2 regions of the Escherichia fergusonii ATCC 35469 genome follow, and region 2 is predicted to be linked to the other one. Evidence: predicted binding sites of a transcription regulator. Region 2 holds the regulator's gene; the other holds the start of a gene.

Region 1 (6,396 bases), 2.0 Mb from region 2:
AAGACAAGTCACGCAGTAAATCTTCAATCTGGATAGTGATGATATCCATTGCCTCATACGCATCCTGCGCAATTCGCGCCGCCATTGCGCCTTCCGCTTCACCACGCAGAATTTCAGCCGCTGCCTGTACGCCAGCCACAATCATTTCAGGTGTTAACATTTGGCGAAGAAAAGCGCGATTCTCAGAGGACCAGCCATCTTTATGACCTAATGGATGCCCCCAGCCTAACCATTCTTGCAACCATAACGGATTGGCTTCTATGGGATAAATTAGATGCGCGGCATACTGAATAGCACACACCGCTTTTCCCGGCGTATCCAGCACCCACCAGCGTGACCAGAGAGAATGAATTAACGGCGCGGCCCCGCCCAGAGTATTGAATACCGCCAGCCAGCAAAGAACATTATTGAAACCACGCTCGTTATCCATACGCTGCAACGCGGTTTCCAGTAAAAATTGCCGTACCTGCTGGCGTTGGGAAGTATTCATCATCTCCTGCCAGAGGTAGGGCCGACGCAATGCCTTCATTAAGGATTCTTCGAAGTGATCACCATAACCGCCAGCTAAAACGGTTTCATGCCATTGCGCCAGGCATAGCGGAAACAGATAGCGAAACAGCTCTATTTGCATCGGTTCGTTATAAACGAGATTGAGTACATAGTAAGCACTCAAATCCCATTCGCTGATCTGCTGCCACTCTTTAGCCGCCAGCGCCTTGAGTTCGGCATCTGCGTAATCAAATTCCGTTTCCCATACACAGAGCACTGGCGGCTCATCACCAAAAATATGGCGACAGTGTTCACGTAGCGTTTCCGGTTCCTTCCGACGCTTTTTCATTTTTAACCCGCAAAAATCGGCAACATTAAATACAGCTTAATCACCAGCGCATTGACGATATCGATAAAGAACGCACCAACCATCGGCACGACCAGGAACGCCATGTGCGACGGGCCAAAACGTTCGGTGATTGCTTGCATGTTGGCGATTGCCGTTGGCGTTGCACCGAGGCCAAAACCACAGTGACCCGCAGCCAGCACCGCCGCATCGTAGTTTTTGCCCATCATGCGCCAGGTAACGAAGATGGCATACAACGCCATGAAGATGGTCTGTACCACCAGAATCGCCAGCATCGGCAGCGCCAGCGAAGCCAGCTCCCATAGTTTCAGCCCCATCAGCGCCATCGCCAGGAACAACGACAGGCTTACGTTACCAAGCACGGATACCGCACGCTCAAAGACGCGGTAAAAGCCCATCATTGACAGACCGTTGCTCAGAATCACGCCAACAAACAGTACACAGACGAAGGTCGGCAGTTCAAAAGCAGTGCCAGCCAAAAGTTGCGCAACAATTTTCCCCACCGTCAGGCAGATAGCAATCAGCGCGATAGTTTCAATCAGCACCAGCGAGGTGATCATGCGGCCCACATCCGGCTTTTCGAACGCCGTCGGGACTTCCTGGTCATCTGGAATACCGTTCGGCGTGGTGGAGTGTTTCACCAGATAGCGCGCTACCGGACCGCCAATCAAGCCGCCCAGCACCAGACCAAACGTCGCACAGGCCATCGCCACTTCCGTCGCATTGGAGAAGCCATAGCGTTCAATGAACAATTTACTCCACGCAGCGCCCGTACCGTGACCGCCCGAAAGAGTAATAGAACCGGCCAGCAGCCCCATCAGTGGATCAAGCCCTAACAGGCTAGCCATACCAATGCCAATGGCATTTTGCATCACCAATAGGCCAACAACCACAATCAGGAAAATACCAACCACACGCCCACCAGCGCGCAGACTGGCAAGGTTGGCGTTCAAACCAATGGTGGCGAAGAAAGCCAGCATTAACGGATCGCGCAGGGACATATCAAAGTTGACTTCCCAGCCCATACTTTTTTTCAGCACCAGCAACGCAAGTGCAACCAGCAAACCGCCAGCAACAGGTTCCGGTATGGTGTATTTCTTCAAAAAGGAGACGGAATGGACTAACTTGCGCCCCAGCAGCAACGTCAGCGTTGCGGCAACAAGCGTTGATAAAGTGTCGAGATGAAACATAGATAGATAGCTCCTTTGTGCACGCACCACTCCTGCAGAGTCATGCTTTCCTGGTTCGATTCTCAGCTGTTAACAGAAAAATGGCATGGATTTTAAGCAGAAAAGAGGCAAAAGTTATATAAAAAAGTTCATTTATTGCATTTAAATATTTAGCGTAATCACTGGCAAACGTTTGCTTTTGGTCTATGGTCAGCTAAAATGCCCTCTTTGCTACCACGGGATTGTTTTCGATGTCTGTTTCCACCCTCGAGTCAGAAAATGCGCAACCGATTGCGCAGACTCAAAGCAGCGAGTTGATTTACCGTCTTGAAGATCGTCCGCCGCTTCCTCAAACCCTGTTTGCCGCCTGCCAGCATCTGCTGGCGATGTTCGTTGCGGTGATCACGCCAGCGCTATTAATCTGCCAGGCGCTGGGTTTACCGGCACAAGACACACAACACATTATTAGTATGTCGCTGTTTGCCTCCGGTGTGGCGTCGATTATTCAAATTAAGGCCTGGGGCCCGGTTGGCTCCGGGCTGTTGTCTATTCAGGGCACCAGCTTCAACTTTGTTGCCCCTCTGATTATGGGCGGTACGGCGCTTAAGACCGGTGGTGCTGATGTTCCTACCATGATGGCGGCTTTGTTCGGCACGTTGATGCTGGCAAGTTGCACCGAGATGGTGATCTCCCGCGTTCTGCATCTGGCGCGCCGCATTATTACGCCGCTGGTTTCTGGCGTTGTGGTGATGATTATCGGCCTGTCGCTAATTCAGGTTGGGTTAACGTCCATTGGCGGCGGTTACGCAGCCATGAGCGATAACACCTTCGGCGCACCGAAAAATCTGCTGCTGGCAGGCGTGGTCTTAGCCTTAATTATCCTGCTTAACCGTCAGCGCAACCCCTACTTACGCGTGGCCTCACTGGTGATTGCGATGGCGGCCGGATATGCGCTGGCATGGTTTATGGGCATGTTGCCAGAAAGCAACGAACCGATGACGCAAGAGCTGATTATGGTGCCAACGCCGCTCTATTACGGTCTTGGCATTGAATGGAGCCTGCTGCTGCCACTGATGCTGGTCTTTATGATCACCTCTCTGGAAACTATTGGCGATATCACGGCGACCTCTGACGTTTCGGAACAGCCTGTTTCTGGTCCGCTATACATGAAACGTCTGAAAGGCGGCGTGCTGGCGAATGGTCTGAACTCATTTGTGTCGGCGGTATTTAACACCTTCCCGAACTCCTGTTTTGGACAAAACAATGGTGTGATTCAGTTAACAGGTGTTGCCAGCCGTTATGTTGGTTTTGTTGTGGCGCTGATGTTGATTTTGCTCGGCCTGTTCCCGGCAGTAAGTGGATTTGTGCAACATATTCCTGAACCTGTGCTGGGCGGCGCGACGCTGGTAATGTTTGGTACTATCGCAGCATCAGGTGTGCGTATTGTCTCCCGTGAGCCGCTAAACCGCCGGGCAATTCTGATTATTGCTCTGTCTCTGGCGGTCGGTCTGGGTGTTTCTCAGCAGCCACTGATTTTGCAGTTTGCTCCTGACTGGCTGAAAAACCTGCTCTCCTCCGGGATCGCCGCAGGCGGTATTACTGCCATTGCGCTGAACCTGATTTTCCCGCCGGAAAAACAGTAAATTCCTTGCGGCGGTAAGATATTTCTACCGCCGCAGTCATCCTCTTTCACTATTCCCGCCTTGAGGAATGCGCACAAATCGTGCATAACTCCCTTATGTTCATTTCACGGGATGGAACACCATGAAATTTCTTGGGAAGCTGATTCTCTATGTGCTGATCGCTATTGTCGTAGTGGTTTTTGGCCTCTATTTTCTGTTGCAGACACGATGGGGCGCGGAGCAAGTCAGTGCCTGGGTATCCGAAAACAGTAGTTATCATCTTGAGTTCGATGCTATCGATCATCGTTTCTCCGCTCCATCACATGTTCTGCTGGAGAATGTGACTTTTGGACGTGATGGACAACCTGCGACGTTGGTCGCTAAACGGGTCGATATAGGGTTAAGTAGCCGTCAACTCAGCGAGCCAGGTTATGTCGATACCATTCTGTTAGAGGACGGAACGCTCAATCTCACCAGTCACACGGCACCACTGCCATTTAAGGCCGATCGTTTGCAATTACGGGATATGGCATTTAACAGCCCCGGTAGCGAGTGGAATCTGAGCGCCCAACGCGTTAGTGGTGGTGTTATTCCCTGGCAGCCTGAAGCCGGCAAGGTGCTGGGTAGCAAAGCACAATTTCAACTGAGCGCAGGTTCTTTAACGTTGAATGATGTTCCCGCCTCCAGCGTACTGCTGGAGGGTGCTATTGATAATGAACAAATCACTCTTAGCAATATTGGTGCTGATATCGCACAAGGAACGTTAACAGGTGTAGCTCGTCGCCAGGCAGACGGCAGCTGGCAGGTAGAAAACCTGCGTCTGAATGAAATCCGCCTGCAAAGCGATAAATCTTTACTCGATTTCTTCGCGCCTTTACGCACCATCCCTTCACTGCAAATTGGCCGTCTGGAGGTAACTGATGCTCGTCTGCAAGGCCCGGACTGGGCGGTAACTGATCTGGATCTAAGCTTGCGCAATATGACGTTCAGTAAAGATGACTGGCAAACCCAGGAAGGTAAGCTGTCGATGAACGCCAATGAGTTTATTTATGGCTCGCTGCATTTTTATGATCCCATCCTTAATGCCGAGTTTTCTCCTCAGGGAATGACACTACGCCAGTTCACTACGCGCTGGGAAGGAGGCATGGTAAGAACATCTGGTCAGTGGTTACGCGATGGTAAAGCACTCATTCTCGACGATGCAGCCATCGCCGGGCTGGAATATACCCTGCCGGGAAACTGGAAACAGTTATGGATGCAACCACTGCCATCATGGCTGAACAGCCTGATACTGAAGAAATTTAGCGCCAGCCGTAATTTGATTATTGATATTGATCCCGCCTTCCCCTGGCAGCTTACCGCGCTGGATGGCTATGGTGCGAATCTCGGACTGGTGCAAAACCACCAATGGGGTATCTGGAGCGGAAGTGCCACGCTTAACGCCGCCGCTGGCACGTTTAACCGCATAGACATGCGCAGACCGTCGTTGTCACTGGCGGCGAATGCCAGCACCGTAAATATCAGCGACCTGAGCGCTTTCACCGAAAAAGGGATCCTCGAAGCCACCGCCAGCGTATCCCAAACACCACAACGTCAGACCCATATCAGTCTGAACGGACGCGGTGTTCCGGTGAATATTCTGCAACAGTGGGGTTGGCCTGAGTTACCCATAACTGGCGATGGCAATATTCAACTGGTTGCCAGCGGCGCGATTCAGGCCAATGCCCCGCTGAAACCTACCGTTAACGGGCAACTCCACGCCGTAAATGCTGAAAAACAGCAAGTGACTCAAACCATGAATGCGGGCGTCGTTTCCAGTAGCGAAGTTACATCGACAGAGCCGGTGCAGTAAAAATCAATCTCGCCGGGTACGACTCAGACGTACCCGGCATTCTTCAATAGATTACAACGTAATTGTCAGCGCATTCCCTTGAGGCGTCACCACCAGCCCCTGCTCACTTTCAGCCTGCGAACCACCTTGCAGACCATTTACTTTCACAACATTGCGCAAGCACAGTGTCCAGTTCCTCGCCTCGCCCGCACCAGTCACAGTAATCGTGTTACCAGTACGTGTTGCTTTTAGAGTAAAGATCACCGAACCGTCAGCAGCGGGCACTTCACAGACGGCTTCATGCCCGTCTTGCAGATTAAAGAGGTGGAATGCCGTGCCTTCGTGCCACGCGTAATCGGGACGTTGATCGTTGTTGCCCAACGCCAGTAGGGTGTTATCACGCACATAAACGGGCAGACTCAGGAAGCCGTGCTGCTGTTTATGCCAGCGACTACCGTCGAGTTCATCGTTGTGCCACAGATGTGTCCAGCGACCTTCCGGCAGGTAGAACTGCACATCGCCCGCTTCAGTGAACACCGGCGCAACCATCACGTTGTCGCCTAACATGTATTGACGGTCAAGGTAATCACAAGCCGGATCGTCCGGGAACTCCATCATCATGGCCCGCATCATCGGCGTCCCCCGCGCATTCGCACGAGCAGCTTCACGATACAGATACGGCATCATGCGGCATTTCAGTTGCGTGAAGAAGCGCACCACATCACAGGACTCATCATCGTAGGCCCACGGCACACGATAAGATTTGCTGCCATGTAAACGGCTATGGCTGGAGAGCAAACCAAACGCGCACCAGCGTTTGTAAACGTGCGCCGGAGCGGTATTCTCAAAGCCGCCGATATCGTGGCTCCAGAAGCCAAAACCAGAAAGGCCAATAGACAAACCACCGCGCAGGCTTTC
Region 2 (6,396 bases):
TTACCCAAATCGTAATGTTCTTTGCCCACTATCCAGGCGCGTTTTTTACTTTGCAGGTTGAACAAGCGAGCGCTTGCAATACGGAGTGTGTCTTTGAGATGGCGGGGGAGTTGGTTTTCCAGACCGGCGCGCAGGACTTTGCTAAAGAACATATCGAGTCTGTCGCATTCCCACCAGCCATCCATGTAACTCTCACCCAAGCCCAGCGATCCTTCCTGCAAAACGCGTTTAAAAAAATCGGGGTTTTTGACACGAATATCCGCCGGTGCTGAGCCATTGATTGTAATGTCAGCACGGCTAAGTAATTCGTTGGCGATGCGATACCAGTCATCATCCGGTACGCTAACTTCTTCTATACACGATGAACTCATAGCTTCTCCATCACTGGTCGGTGATCAGAACCTTAAAACAGCGTAGTCGCTTTTATGGCTTTGTGAGAAATCTCACGGAAAAATTCCGTGAGCCTGGAATCCGACGTAGAACAGAGGAAGGGAGAAACCCTTGCCGAAATGACCATCCATAGTAAACCGGGAACATCCTGATCCCGTTAACGCATAATAATTATCGTCTTTTTTAACAACTGAAAATTAGTATAGGCCGCAAAAACCATTCATACAACAGAAAAATCTTAGCGACCTATCCATAAATCATATCAATTTATCAGTGCGATTCACCGTGTGCCATATCGCTACGCTGACAGCATTCGTTCGCAGTTTCTGCATGGCTTTGCATCTTATAGCCCACAGTAACCAACACAACAGTGGCTAACATCACGCTGGTTGTGGTCAGTAACGGGGTGCTGATAAGCCAGGAAACCACCAGGCTTGCGAGAAAGCATAATCCCAACTGCAGAGTATTTTGCAACGCAGCTGCACGTCCGGTCGCTTGCGGGAACGGACGTAACGCCTGCGCCACAACAATCGGGTAGATCGCACCATTGGCAATCGCCATCACACAGAACGGAATTAAAATTTCAACCAGCGAAACGTGATTGATAAAGCTGGTCGCCCAGGTGGCAATAACGCTCAGCGCAAACAGTACCAATAACCAGGGCAACATTTGCTGGCCATGCCATTTCTGCAATGCCGCACGGCAACCATAACCACCAATCAGGAAAGCGATAGTCTGTGGAACATAACTCAAACCAATCACCGCCGGGGTGTAACCCATTTCACTGAGAATGAATGGCGAACCTGTCAGCCAGGCGAAAAAGCTGGCAGAACACGCTGCATAAATCAGCACATTGCCACGGTAAGCCTTTGAACGCAGCAGGGTAGTGAAAGTGAGTGACTGCTGCTTATTTTCCTGATTTTTACGCGCAGGTTTAAGGCGCAGAGCAGGAATCATCAACAAGACAGTGATGGCAAACAGCGTGGCAAAAATGGATTGCCATGAAAAATGCACCAGTAGCCAGCTTCCCACTAACGGCGCCAGGGCAGGAGATAACCCCACCAGCGGCATAATCGTGGCGAAAATACGGTTAACTTTTTGTGAAGGATAATAATCGGTCACCAGTGCCTGCCAGATAACCGCTGCGGCACAGACACCAATCGCCTGGATAAAGCGCAAAACGAGTAATCCTACAGCGTTAGTGACCCACAGCATCCCCAAACTTCCGAGGGCAAAGATGGTCAGGCCAAGCAGCAGTATTGGTTTACGACCATAACGGTCTGATAGCGGTCCCCATAACAGCTGCGCGACGGCAAAGCCCGCCAGAAACAGACTGAGACTGGCACTAACGGCAGAAGCCGGGGTTTGCAGATCTGCCTGTATAGCGGCGAAAGCAGGTAAATACATATCGGTTGCCAGGAAACCGAGTACGCTTAAACCTGCCAGCCAGACTAAAAATCCTTTCCCAGGTTGCATAATTCATTCTCTGTAGTTATCAGTAAGACATCGGCGCAAAGTGTAGGGAGTGAAATTCTGATTGTGAAACGTTAATATTTGACGGGTGATTTCAAAAATTTTGTAGGCAGAATATGTGGTCTGAATACTCTCTTGAAGTGGTTGATGCGGTGGCGCGCAATGGCAGCTTTAGCGCAGCAGCACAGGAATTACATCGAGTGCCTTCTGCCGTCAGCTATACCGTAAGACAACTGGAAGAATGGTTAGCGGTGCCTCTTTTCGAACGCCGACACCGTGATGTAGAACTGACTCCGGCGGGAGCATGGTTTCTGAAAGAGGGGCGATCTGTTATCAAAAAAATGCAGATCACGCGACAACAATGCCAGCAAATTGCCAATGGGTGGCGAGGTGAGTTGGCCATCGCGGTGGATAACATTGTTCGTCCAGAACGTACACGTCAATTGATCGTCGATTTTTACCGTCATTTTGACGATGTTGAATTGCGCGTATTCCAGGAAGTCTTCAATGGTGTCTGGGATGCACTGGCTGACGGACGTGTGGAACTGGCTATAGGCGCGACACAAGCGATTCCTGTAGGGGGGCGCTATACGTTTCGCGATATGGGAATGTTGAGTTGGTGTTGCGTGGTTGCCAGTCATCATCCACTGGCAGCAATGCCGGGGCCATTAAGTGATGATACGTTGCGCAACTGGCCCTCGTTGGTGCGTGAAGACACATCAAGAAATCTACCAAAACGTATTACCTGGTTGTTGGATAACCAAAAAAGGGTAGTGGTACCGGACTGGGAGTCTTCAGCTACCTGTATTTCCGCTGGGTTATGCATGGCGATGGTACCTACGCATTTTGCCAAGCCGTGGATCGACAGCGGTAAATGGGTAGCGCTACAGCTTGAAAATCCATTCCCGGACGCTGCCTGTTGTCTTACCTGGCAGCAAAACGATATGTCACCAGCGCTCGCCTGGTTGCTGGATTATCTGGGAGACAGCGAAACGCTGAATAAAGAGTGGTTGCGGGAGCCAGAATCGGCTCCCACAAAGACATCTTAACGACGATAGTCGCGGAAAGGACCATCTGCGACAGAACGACGTTCAATCAGGCGCGGATGTACTTCAATGGATTGCGGTTCTTCACGCTTATTCACAATACGGTCCAGCAACATGTTGAATGCTGTTTCGCCCAGTGAATCTTTTGGCTGGTGAATAGTTGTCAGTGCTGGCGTGAAGTAACGGGCGTTGCGCACGTTATCATAACCGATCACTGAAATATCTTGTGGTACACGCAGGCCCATTTCATCGGCAGCACACAATGCACCCATGGCCATGATATCGCCACCACAGAAAACTGCCGTGGGGCGATGCGTTTGCGCAAGAATCTGCTGCATTGCGCGATAACCAGATTCTGGTTCGAAATCTCCCTGTACGATCCAGTTTTCCGGCACTTTAATCAGCGCTTCTTCCATCGCTTTCATAAAGCCTGCCAGACGACCCGCGCCGGTATTACGTTCCAGAGGTCCGGGGATTACGCCGATATCGCGGTGTCCACGTTCAATCAGGTAACGACCTGCCATGTATCCGCCTTCAAAAGCGTTATCAATCACGGCATCGGTGAAATCAGCTTTTGCCTCACCCCAATCCATGACCACCATTGGGATGTGGCGATACTCTTCCAGCATGGTGAGCAAGGGCTCTGGATATTCAGAACACATTACCAGCAATCCATCCACGCGCTTTTGCGCCATCATGGAAAGGTAAGCACGTTGCTTTTCCAGGTTGTTCCAGGCATTACCCAAAATCAGCGTGTAGCCTTTCTGGAAGCAGTTTTTCTCAACCGCTTCAATGATTTCCGCAAAATAAGCAGCTTCACTACTGGTTGCCAGCAGGCCGATTGACTTGGTGTGGTTAACCTTCAGACTTCGAGCAACGGCGCTCGGAGAATAATGCAATTCTTTGATTGCTGCCCAGACGGCATTACGGGTTTCTTCCGCAACAAAGCGTGTTTTGTTGATTACGTGTGAAACAGTTGTAGTGGAAACGTTTGCTCGCTTCGCTACATCTTTGATTGTTGCCATTACATCTCACTCCAGACCCGATCCATAACTCCATTAAATGCCAGGTAAACGTTTGCCTTTACACACCCTGAGCGCAACGTCAGGGTTGCGGCACGCCGGAAAATACGACACGGAACGACAGGAAGGGGTCAATGGCCGGTACGCTATACTTGTAAGCGTGGAATTTTGGCCGATCTTGACCAAAAGGGGAAGTGCTAAAAACAGTTATCACGCTAAATGGCGGGAGATTTTTAGCCAAATGTATGCAAAAATGCGCTACATCACTTTTTGTGTGGGAATAAAAAGGAGAAAACTTGATGAGCAATGATCTGAAATACTCTTTAATTACGACCTTAATCGTCCTCGCTTTGATCGTTGCGGGTGGTCTGACCGCAGCTCTGCACTGATTTTTACCCCGAGGGAGAATTCTCTCCCTCATTCGCTCTTCTCCAATTGTTAGCAAATCTGCAAAAGTGTTTTGTAAATTTGTTATTTTCATTATTTTGTGATTGATGTCATGCTTTTCTCCACTTACTTAGGTATCGCGTAAAACGCGAAGACGTGGAGTCGAAGCATGAAGATAAATTATCCCTTGCTGGCGCTGGCAATTGGCGCATTTGGTATTGGGACAACGGAATTCTCCCCAATGGGCTTGTTGCCTGTGATCGCTCGTGGTGTGGATGTCTCCATACCTGCGGCTGGTATGTTGATTAGTGCCTATGCCGTGGGAGTCATGGTTGGTGCGCCTTTAATGACATTGTTACTTTCTCATCGCGCCCGACGTAACGCCCTGATTTTTCTGATGGCAATCTTTACGCTTGGTAATGTACTTTCTGCGATTGCGCCAGATTACACCACATTAATGTTGTCACGTATTTTGACCAGCCTTAACCATGGCGCCTTCTTCGGTCTTGGTTCGGTTGTCGCTGCAAGCGTAGTGCCTAAGCACAAGCAGGCGAGTGCCGTTGCCACGATGTTTATGGGGTTGACGCTGGCTAATATTGGTGGCGTACCCGCAGCCACCTGGCTTGGTGAAACAATTGGCTGGCGAATGTCCTTTATGGCAACGGCAGTGTTAGGGGTGGTTTCAATGGTCAGTCTTTGGTTCTCTTTACCAAAAGGTGGGGCAGGGGCACGGCCAGATGTCAAAAAAGAACTGGGTGTGCTGTTACGACCGCAAGTGCTCTCAGCACTGCTGACCACGGTACTGGGCGCGGGGGCCATGTTTACGCTCTATACCTATATCTCTCCTGTATTACAAACCATTACCCATGCGACGCCTGTGTTCGTAACGGCAATGCTGGTGTTGATTGGTGTTGGTTTTTCTATCGGCAATTACCTGGGCGGCAAATTTGCTGATCGCTCTGTGAATGGAACGCTAAAAGGCTTTTTATTCTTGCTGATGGTGATTATGTTGCTGATTCCATTCCTGGCACGCAATGAGTATGGTGCCGCGGTCGCGATGGTTGTCTGGGGGGCGGCTACCTTTGCTGTTGTTCCACCATTGCAAATGCGGGTGATGCGCGTTGCCAGTGAAGCGCCGGGGCTATCTTCTTCGGTCAATATTGGGGCGTTTAATTTAGGAAACGCTTTAGGTGCGGCAGCTGGTGGCGCGGTGATATCCGGCGGCCTGGGCTACAGTTTTGTTCCGGTGATGGGGGCAATCATTGCCGGGGTGGCGTTACTGTTGGTGTTTATTTCGGCGCGTAAACAACCTGAGGCGGTATGCGTGGCGGGTTGATAGCAAACAAAAACGCAGAAGGGAAAGCCTTCTGCGTTATCACAATTACTCAGCGAAGTTTTTCGCAGCAAATTCCCAGTTTACCAGTGCCCAGAAATGCTCCAGGTAGCCAGGACGTGCATTACGATAGTCGATGTAGTAAGCGTGTTCCCAGACGTCAACGGTCAGCAGCGGTTTCGCGTCAGTAGTCAGCGGAGTGCCCGCGTTAGAGGTCGACACGATAGCCAGTTTGCCATCGCTGTTTTTCACCAACCAGGTCCAGCCAGAACCAAAGTTTTTGATAGCCGCATCAGTAAACTGTGCTTTGAAGTCAGCAAAGCTACCGAAAGAGGCTGCGATGGCTTCCGCGAGTTTACCTGTTGGTTCACCGCCAGCATTCGGAGCCAGGCAGTTCCAGTAGAAGGTGTGGTTCCAGACCTGAGCGGCGTTGTTAAATACGCCACCTTCAGAGCTACGAATAATCTCTTCCAGAGACTTACCTTCAAACGCGGTACCTTTGATCAGGTTGTTCAGGTTAGTGACATACGTCTGGTGATGTTTGCCATAGTGGTACTCAATGGTTTCCGCAGAGATGTGCGGAGCCAATGCATCTTTGGCATACGGTAGTGCAGGTAATTCAAACGACATTGCTACTCTCCTTCTTCATTATTGGAATTACTCTACTTAATTAGGGGGGCAGGCAGACAGTAAGCGAACGCAACCATCTCCCATGCAACCTGAATTATGACGAGTATACGCACAA

Evidence for each region. Region 2 encodes PurR, which represses purine synthesis genes. Its sites were predicted from a motif close to CANGCAAACGTTTGCNTG; they were not measured.
Region 1: gltS (sodium/glutamate symporter) is a predicted target of PurR. The motif match lies at 2,208-2,225, and genes of this name have one in related genera.

Annotation. Positions count from the first base shown of each region.
Region 1 is NC_011740.1:4,044,198-4,050,593, forward strand. Features, by position in the region: gene EFER_RS24320 (hypothetical protein) at 1-838, opposite strand, end outside; gene gltS (sodium/glutamate symporter) at 841-2,046, opposite strand; gene xanP (xanthine/proton symporter XanP) at 2,277-3,668, shown strand; gene EFER_RS19720 (AsmA family protein) at 3,790-5,499, shown strand; gene yicI (alpha-xylosidase) at 5,551-6,396, opposite strand, start outside.
Region 2 is NC_011740.1:1,420,118-1,426,513, forward strand. Features, by position in the region: gene cfa (cyclopropane fatty acyl phospholipid synthase) at 1-371, opposite strand, end outside; gene punC (purine nucleoside transporter PunC) at 661-1,866, opposite strand; gene punR (DNA-binding transcriptional activator PunR) at 1,980-2,912, shown strand; gene purR (HTH-type transcriptional repressor PurR) at 2,909-3,934, opposite strand; gene cydH (cytochrome bd-I oxidase subunit CydH) at 4,231-4,320, shown strand; gene EFER_RS07015 (MFS transporter) at 4,488-5,654, shown strand; gene sodB (superoxide dismutase [Fe]) at 5,700-6,281, opposite strand.